Regions from separate parts of the Caballeronia sp. NCF2 genome, predicted to be linked through region 3. Evidence: predicted binding sites of a transcription regulator. Region 3 holds the regulator's gene; each other region holds the start of a gene.
The links. Region 3 encodes FliA, which starts transcription of late flagellar genes. Its sites were predicted from a motif close to CTAAAGTTTNNNNNNNNNNNGCCGNTA; they were not measured.

Region 1 (2,264 bases), on a different contig from region 3:
CGCGGGGCGCGGCGGCGTCGGCCAGAGCGGGGTGTCGCCGGTCAGCGCGGGCGTCGCGCCGCCGAAGCGCGAAATCACGTCGAGCGTGCGCGCGACGCTGGAAAGCTCGGTTTGCGCCGACGCCGCCGGTCCCGCCGCCACGGCGGGCGCGCCGACGGTCTGCGGCATGTCCGGCTGCGTCGTCTGCCCGACGCTCGTGCCCGTCACGCCGCTGCCGCTCACGCCGCCCGGCGCGCGAATCGCGGACATCAGGAGCTCGGTGCGGCTGGCGAGCAACGATGCGATCGCAGAATCGAGTCCAGTCATGCCCACATCCTCGTAAGCGCCGGCCGGATCGTCCGGCGGGCGCGGAACCGCGGCTAGCGCAGTCCGATCATTTTCTTCAGTACGCGGGCCGGGCTGTTGACCGTGAAGAGCGCGGACAGGCGCGCGAGACTCGGCGAGGTCAGATCGCGGATCGCGGCGTCGTCGGCGAGAATCTTCTTCACGAGGTCCAGCTTGCGTGCGCGGGCGGTTTCGTCGAGATCCGAACCAGTATCGACTTCCTTCAGGCGGTCGACCAGCTCGCGATAGGTGCCCTGCAACGCCTTCAGCTCGCTCCATTCGCCACCGCGCGCGGCCACCAGCATCTGACCGGAAACCGCCGCAATGGCCTCGTAGTGGGCGAAATATTCTTGTGTCGTCTTCATTCTTTCGAGGCAGTCGACGCTCATACCCGTCATGCGGGCACGGCGGTCATTTGCGCCACTTCCTGTCCAATTCCGACCCAGGCTTCTTCCAGCGTCGCGAGCAGGCCGTCGACTTCGACGAGCATCGACTCGTTCTGCTTGATGTTCGCCTCGAGCAGCCGGCGCGTCATATACGTGTACAGCGCGTCCAGCCGTTGCGCGATCTCGCCGCCCGCATCCTTGTTGAGCGCCTGCTGCAATCCGCTCTCGATGATGCTGATGGCCTTGCCGATCGCCGCGCCGCGCGCGCCGACGTTGTTCTGCTGCAGATGCATGCGCGCCTGCGCGATCGCCTGACGCGCGCCTTGATACAGCATCACGATCAGCCTGTGCGGGCTCGCTCCGATCACCCCTGTCTGAACGCCCACGCGTGCGTAGGCGCTGGCTCCTGCGTGTCCTGGGGAATACATCTCTCGGGTTCTCCTTATGCGATGCCGCAGCGTGCGCGGGCTTCAAGCGGACGCCGTGCCGCTCGTCCTGATCCGTGTGGGTCCGGTAAAACCGGTGAGAGACGAGCGTGCCGCCCGCCTCAAGCGGGCGAACCATCGTTCGCCGTGCCGTTACCGGGGTTATCGGAAAAACGCGGCAAAGCTTTAGGACTCAAGGCTCTAGAGCAATCGCGAGGATCGAGGGACGGATCATGTGAAGACCGTCAGACGGAGATCTGCATGATGTCGTTGTAGGCCGACACGAGCTTGTTGCGCACCTGCAGGCCGAACTGCAGGCCGACGTTCGCCTTCTGCATGTCGACCATCACGTCGTTGAGCGACACGTTCGGCGCGCCGATTTCGAATGCGTGCGCCTCGCCGAGTGCCTTGTTCTGGTTGTCGCTGATCTTGTCGATGGACGATTTCAGCGCGTCGGCGAAGCTGCCGGCGCTCGCCGCGCCCGATGTCCCGCTCTGCCCCATGACGGCGCCCGACGCGACGGACGCGGCGTTTGCGGCGCCGGTGCCGCCGGCGGCTTGCGACGCCATCGACTGAATGGCCGACATAGCCGAGGAAAGCGGATTGATCGGAAAGTTCATGTTGACTCCGGATGACAGGAAATAACGGGTGCCGCTCGTGGCGGAGACCCGATGCCCGGCCCGCATTTGCGGAGGTTCGCCGAGTACGAAAAAGATTAGCAGCCGGCGGTTTTTCAAAGCGCGGGAAGAACGGGGAAAACCCCGCTCTATTCGCCGAATCGACTTGCAATCTTCTGCGGATAATCCCCATCGTGAAAAGTCCTCCACCGCCGCTTACATGGAAGCGGGAAGCGGCGGAGGGGAACCTCAGGATTCGGAGCTTCGACGCTAAATGGAAACGCCCAACAACTCACTCATCACGCCCGACGCCAGAATGGGCCTGGCGGGCGCACAGCCGGGCGCAGCCGGAACGGCCACCGCCGGCGCGAGCCTCGCGGGCGGCGCGGGAGCCGACTTCGGCGGCTTCGCGCAGCGCATGCCGATGCTCAACCAGTTCCGCTCGAATCCGCGCGTGCCGCTCATCGTGGCCGTCGCGATTCTGGTGATGGTGGTCGCGGGCCTCGTCATGT
Region 2 (2,264 bases), on a different contig from region 3:
TGGCGCCATCGGTCTTGCGCGCGGCGCCTGCGTCGGTGCTGGAAATGTCGCGGCCGCCGCCCATGATGATGCTGTTGTCCATGCCGACGGTCTTGCCGCCGACCATCGCGGCCTTGAGCGGCATCTGAAAATATTCGGCGATGCCGCGCCGCTGCACCGGCGACGTCGACGAAAGCAGCCACATCAGCAGGAAGAACGCCATCATCGCGGTCATGAAGTCCGCGTAGGCGAGTTTCCACGCGCCGCCGTGATGGCCTTTCTTGCCCGCGACGACGCGCTTGATGAATATCGGGCGATCGGTATCGTTGCTCATCGCTGTGTCTCGACTATGGCGGAAGTCACTTCGACTTGACCTTGCGCACGTGTTCTTCCAGCTCGGAGAACGACGGGCGCTCCGTCGAGAACAGCACCTTGCGGCCGAATTCCACCGCGATCGCGGGGGCGTAGCCATTCAGGCTCGCGAGGATCGTCACCTTGATGCACTGGAACATCTTGGTCTGCTCCGCGACGCGCTGTTCCGCGACGTTCGCGAGCGGTCCGATGAAGCCGTACGAAAGCAGAATGCCGAGGAAGGTGCCGACGAGCGCCTGCGCGATCATCTCGCCGAGAATCGCGGGCGGCTGATCGGCGGAGGCCATCGTGTGCACGACGCCCATCACCGCCGCGACGATGCCGAACGCGGGCATCGCGTCGCCGACCTTGGTGAGCGCGTGCGCCGGCGCTTCGCCTTCGACGTGATGCGTCTCGATTTCCTCGTCCATGAGGCTTTCGATCTCGAACGCGTTCATATTGCCGCTCACCATGAGGCGCAGGTAATCCGTCAGGAATTCGACGATGTGATGGTCCGCGAGAATCTTCGGGTACTGGCTGAACACCGGGCTCTTCGCCGGATCTTCGATATCCGCTTCGAGCGCGAGCGTGCCTTCCTTGCGCGCTTTCGCGAGCAGCACGTAGAGCAGGCCCATCAGCTCCATGTACATGCTCTTGTCGTACTTCGCGCCCTTGAAGAGCGTCGGCAGCACCTGAATCGTCGCCTTGATGGTCTTGACGTTGTTGCCGAGGATGAACGCGCCGACGCCCGCGCCCGCGATCATCAGAATTTCGACCGGCTGCATGAGCGCGCCAAGGTGGCCGCCTTCGATGGCATAGCCGCCGAAGACGGACAGCAATGTCACGAGCGATCCAATGAAAATCAGCACAGTCGAGTCCTCACGTTTGATGCGGTAAGACCGCCGTTAAGTGGTTTACGGCACTCGACCGGAAAACTTTGGGGCACGGTCAAACCGCTGTACGTTCCGTGCGGTTTGCCGCGCGGCCTTCTCGCTGTTTCGCAAAATCTGCGTCTCAATCGCTGAAATCTCGAACTTTTCCTAACGGCGAAACAAAATTTTCCCGTTCGACACGAAACATCACATTTCCTGCCGATAATACGAACGCGCGTTCAGTTTTGTTGGAGACGCGAAGTCGTGAAATCGGAGAGAACGATGACAAGACCAATGAAACAGGCCAGCGCGCTCGCGCTGACAGTGACCGCGAGTTCATTCGCGCATGCGGGTTTCGACTGCAGCGGTTCGCGCGGCGGCTGGCGTATGCAGACATCGGATAGCTGGACCGGCTCCGACAAACTTGCCCACGTGGCCGCGTCCGCGCCGTTCGGCGCGCTCGGCGCCTATTTGACGCGCGGCTCGGACCATCCGGTCGTCTACGGCACGTTGATCGGCACTGCGCCGGGCTTGGTGAAGGAAATCGTCGACGGAACCTGCCGCACGGACGGCTTCTCCTACAAGCATCTGGCCGCCGACGCGCTGGGTGCGTGGATCGGCGCATCGGCGACGCATTGGGCGATCATGTATCAGCGCACGCCGCACGGGATGACCGTCGGGCTTTCGTACCACGATCGCTTTTAGACGGACGCGGGCGCGGATCAGGCGGCGATCCGCCCCGCTTCGCGGTCCGCGCCCGCCTTGCGCGTCTTGCCCGCGCGCGATGGCGGCTGGCAGAGGCCGCACACGTAACCGGCGCGCAGTTCGTATGCATGTGCGACGAAACGTCCGCGGCAGCGCGTGCAGACGTTGGTCTGGAGCATGCCGGATTCGAAGTAGCGCACGAGCGTCCACGCGCGCGTGAGCGACAGCACGGGTTCGTCGCCGTACAGCGCCGCGTGTTCGAGATAGAGGCGGTAGCTTTTCACGATCGCGTGAATCGTCGGCTGGCTCTTGTCGTTGGCCGCCATGAAGCGATAAATGCCGTTAAACAGCGACGAA
Region 3 (2,264 bases):
GCTGCCGCTTCTCTGGGTGATGTTCTGGTTTCTGATCGGTTCGGGATGCCGATACGGCAAGCGCACGCTCGCCGTATCGTGCGCGACGGCGCTCATCATCGTCACGGCGATAGCCGTCTGGCAGCCGTGGTGGCACGAGAATCTTCCCGCCGCGATCGGGCTCGCGCTGAGCGTACTCGGCGCATCGGTGTATCTGAGCGTGCTCGTCGATCGGCTCGGCAACGCGAATCGCGATCTAGCGCGTCAGGCATCGACCGATCCGCTCACGGGTCTGTCGAACCGGTACGCGCTGGAAAGAGTCGTCGATCGCGCGATGAACGCGCCCGAAGCCAATGGCGATCACGCCATCGCGCTCCTTCTGATCGATCTCGACGGCTTCAAGGAAGTGAACGATACCTACGGTCACGCCGTCGGCGATCTGCTGCTGCAAGCCTTCGCGGACTCGCTCGCGAAGCGCATGCGCAAGTCGGACACCATCGCGCGTCTGGGCGGCGACGAGTTCGTCGTGCTCGCGCATCAGATGCGCGACCGCGACGCCGTGTTGTCGGTGGCCGACAACATCCATTCGGCGCTCGGCGAAATTACGTCGGTGCAGGAGCGGCCGGTGTCGGTATCGGCGAGCATCGGCGCATGCCTGCTTTCGAGCGCGGCGTCCGCGCATCAAACCGGCATGACCGCCGTGCTGCGCGCCGCCGACCGCGCGATGTACCGCGCGAAAAGTCTCGGCGAAGGGAAAACGGTCTTCGCCGAGACGCGGGACTTCGAGATCAGCTAGGGAACGTCAGGCCTCGACGCTCGTCCACGCCTGCTCGCGCAGCTTCGTGCGCAGACGCGCGACCGCTTGGCTGTGCAACTGACACACGCGCGACTCGCTCACTTCCATCACCGCGCCGATTTCGCGCAGGTTCAGGCCGCGTTCGTAATAGAGGCTCATCAGGAGCTTCTCGCGCTCGGGCAGCTTGTCGATGGCTTCGATCAGCGCGCCGCGAAGGCTGTCGTCGAGCAGCGCGGACAGCGGATCCGAACGATCGACGCAATAGCGGTCGAGGAACGGCTCGTCGTCGGCGGAGCGATCGAAGTCTTCGTAATAGATCAGCTGGCTGCCGTGCAAGTCCTGAAGCATCGACTGATATTCGTCGAGCGGCATCTTCATGTGCTCGGCGATTTCCTGCTCGCTCGCCGCGCGGCCGAGGTTCTGCTCGACCTTGTGCACCGCCGATTCCACTTCGCGCGACGTCTTGCGCATGCTGCGCGGCAGCCAGTCGTTCGCGCGGAGCTCATCCAGCATCGCGCCGCGGATGCGCTGGCTCGCATATGTTTCGAACTGCGCGCCCTGATCTTCCTTGTAGCGGCTCGCCGCGTCCAGCAGGCCGATCATGCCGGCCTGAATGAGATCGTCGAGATCGACGCTCGCCGGCATCTTGGCGACGAGTTGAAGCCCCAGCCGTCGAACGAGCGGTGCGTATTTCGTCAGCACTTCCGACTGTGAGAGTTTGCCTTGGGCGTTATACATCTTGGTCACCTATCTTGATCACATCGACGCCGTGCTGCTCAATGCAAAGTCGTGAAGCGCAGCCGCACGATGCGACGCCTCCCGCGCGCCCTGTACAGAGTCGCTAACCGGATTTCGCGCGTCGGCCTGGCCGCCCGCATCGCGCATATAAGGCGCGGGGCGCATCGGCCAGTGCAGGAGCTCCGCCGCGATTGCGCGGTAGTCGCGCGCCGCGGCCGTGGCCGGGAACGCTTCGACTGCACAGCGTGAGAGTTCCATCGCCCGAGCGACGCGCGCATCCTCGGACACATATCCCGCCTGCACGAGCGACACGGCCAGATACCGGCTCGCGACGCCCGACAGGTTGTCGAACGCGACCGCCGCGTCGGCCGGGTTCTGCACGTGATTGACGAGCACGCGGAACTGGCCGATCGCATGGGCGTAGTGCAGTCGTTTCATGCACGCATACGCCTCGGTGATCGCCGACGCGGCTACCCGCGTCACAATAAGAAAGTCATGCGCCTGCGCCGCGAGCGTCGACAGCGCGCCGTGGCGATCGAGTTGCGCATCGATCAGCACGATGTCCGCCGGACCGTCGAGCAGCGCGCGGCATTGCGCGGCATCGTGAACGATGCGTTCGTCGCGCGGCGCGGCCATCAGCGAGAAGCCGAACGGCGTGCGCTCGACGGCATCGCCGAGCATGCGCCGGCCCGACATCACCGAGGCGAGCGCGCCCGCGTCTTCGGTGCCCACGAGACGGCTCACCGATCCC

Region 1: a site for FliA is predicted at 1,299-1,325, ahead of fliS (flagellar export chaperone FliS). Genes of this name have one in related genera too.
Region 2: a site for FliA is predicted at 1,245-1,271, ahead of motA (flagellar motor stator protein MotA). Genes of this name have one in related genera too.

The regions. Positions count from the first base shown of each region.
Region 1 covers NZ_JALQDN010000035.1:48,851-51,114, forward strand. Annotated here, with positions in the region: gene fliK (flagellar hook-length control protein FliK) at 1-306, opposite strand, end outside; gene NCS02_RS13650 (flagellar protein FliT) at 360-689, opposite strand; gene fliS (flagellar export chaperone FliS) at 719-1,138, opposite strand; gene fliE (flagellar hook-basal body complex protein FliE) at 1,381-1,755, opposite strand; gene fliF (flagellar basal-body MS-ring/collar protein FliF) at 2,027-2,264, shown strand, end outside.
Region 2 covers NZ_JALQDN010000001.1:245,844-248,107, reverse strand. Annotated here, with positions in the region: gene motB (flagellar motor protein MotB) at 1-313, opposite strand, end outside; gene motA (flagellar motor stator protein MotA) at 339-1,199, opposite strand; gene NCS02_RS01165 (YfiM family lipoprotein) at 1,485-1,907, shown strand; gene flhC (flagellar transcriptional regulator FlhC) at 1,925-2,264, opposite strand, start outside.
Region 3 covers NZ_JALQDN010000037.1:30,619-32,882, forward strand. Annotated here, with positions in the region: gene NCS02_RS13910 (GGDEF domain-containing protein) at 1-775, shown strand, start outside; gene NCS02_RS13915 (RNA polymerase sigma factor FliA) at 782-1,513, opposite strand; gene NCS02_RS13920 (MinD/ParA family ATP-binding protein) at 1,532-2,264, opposite strand, start outside.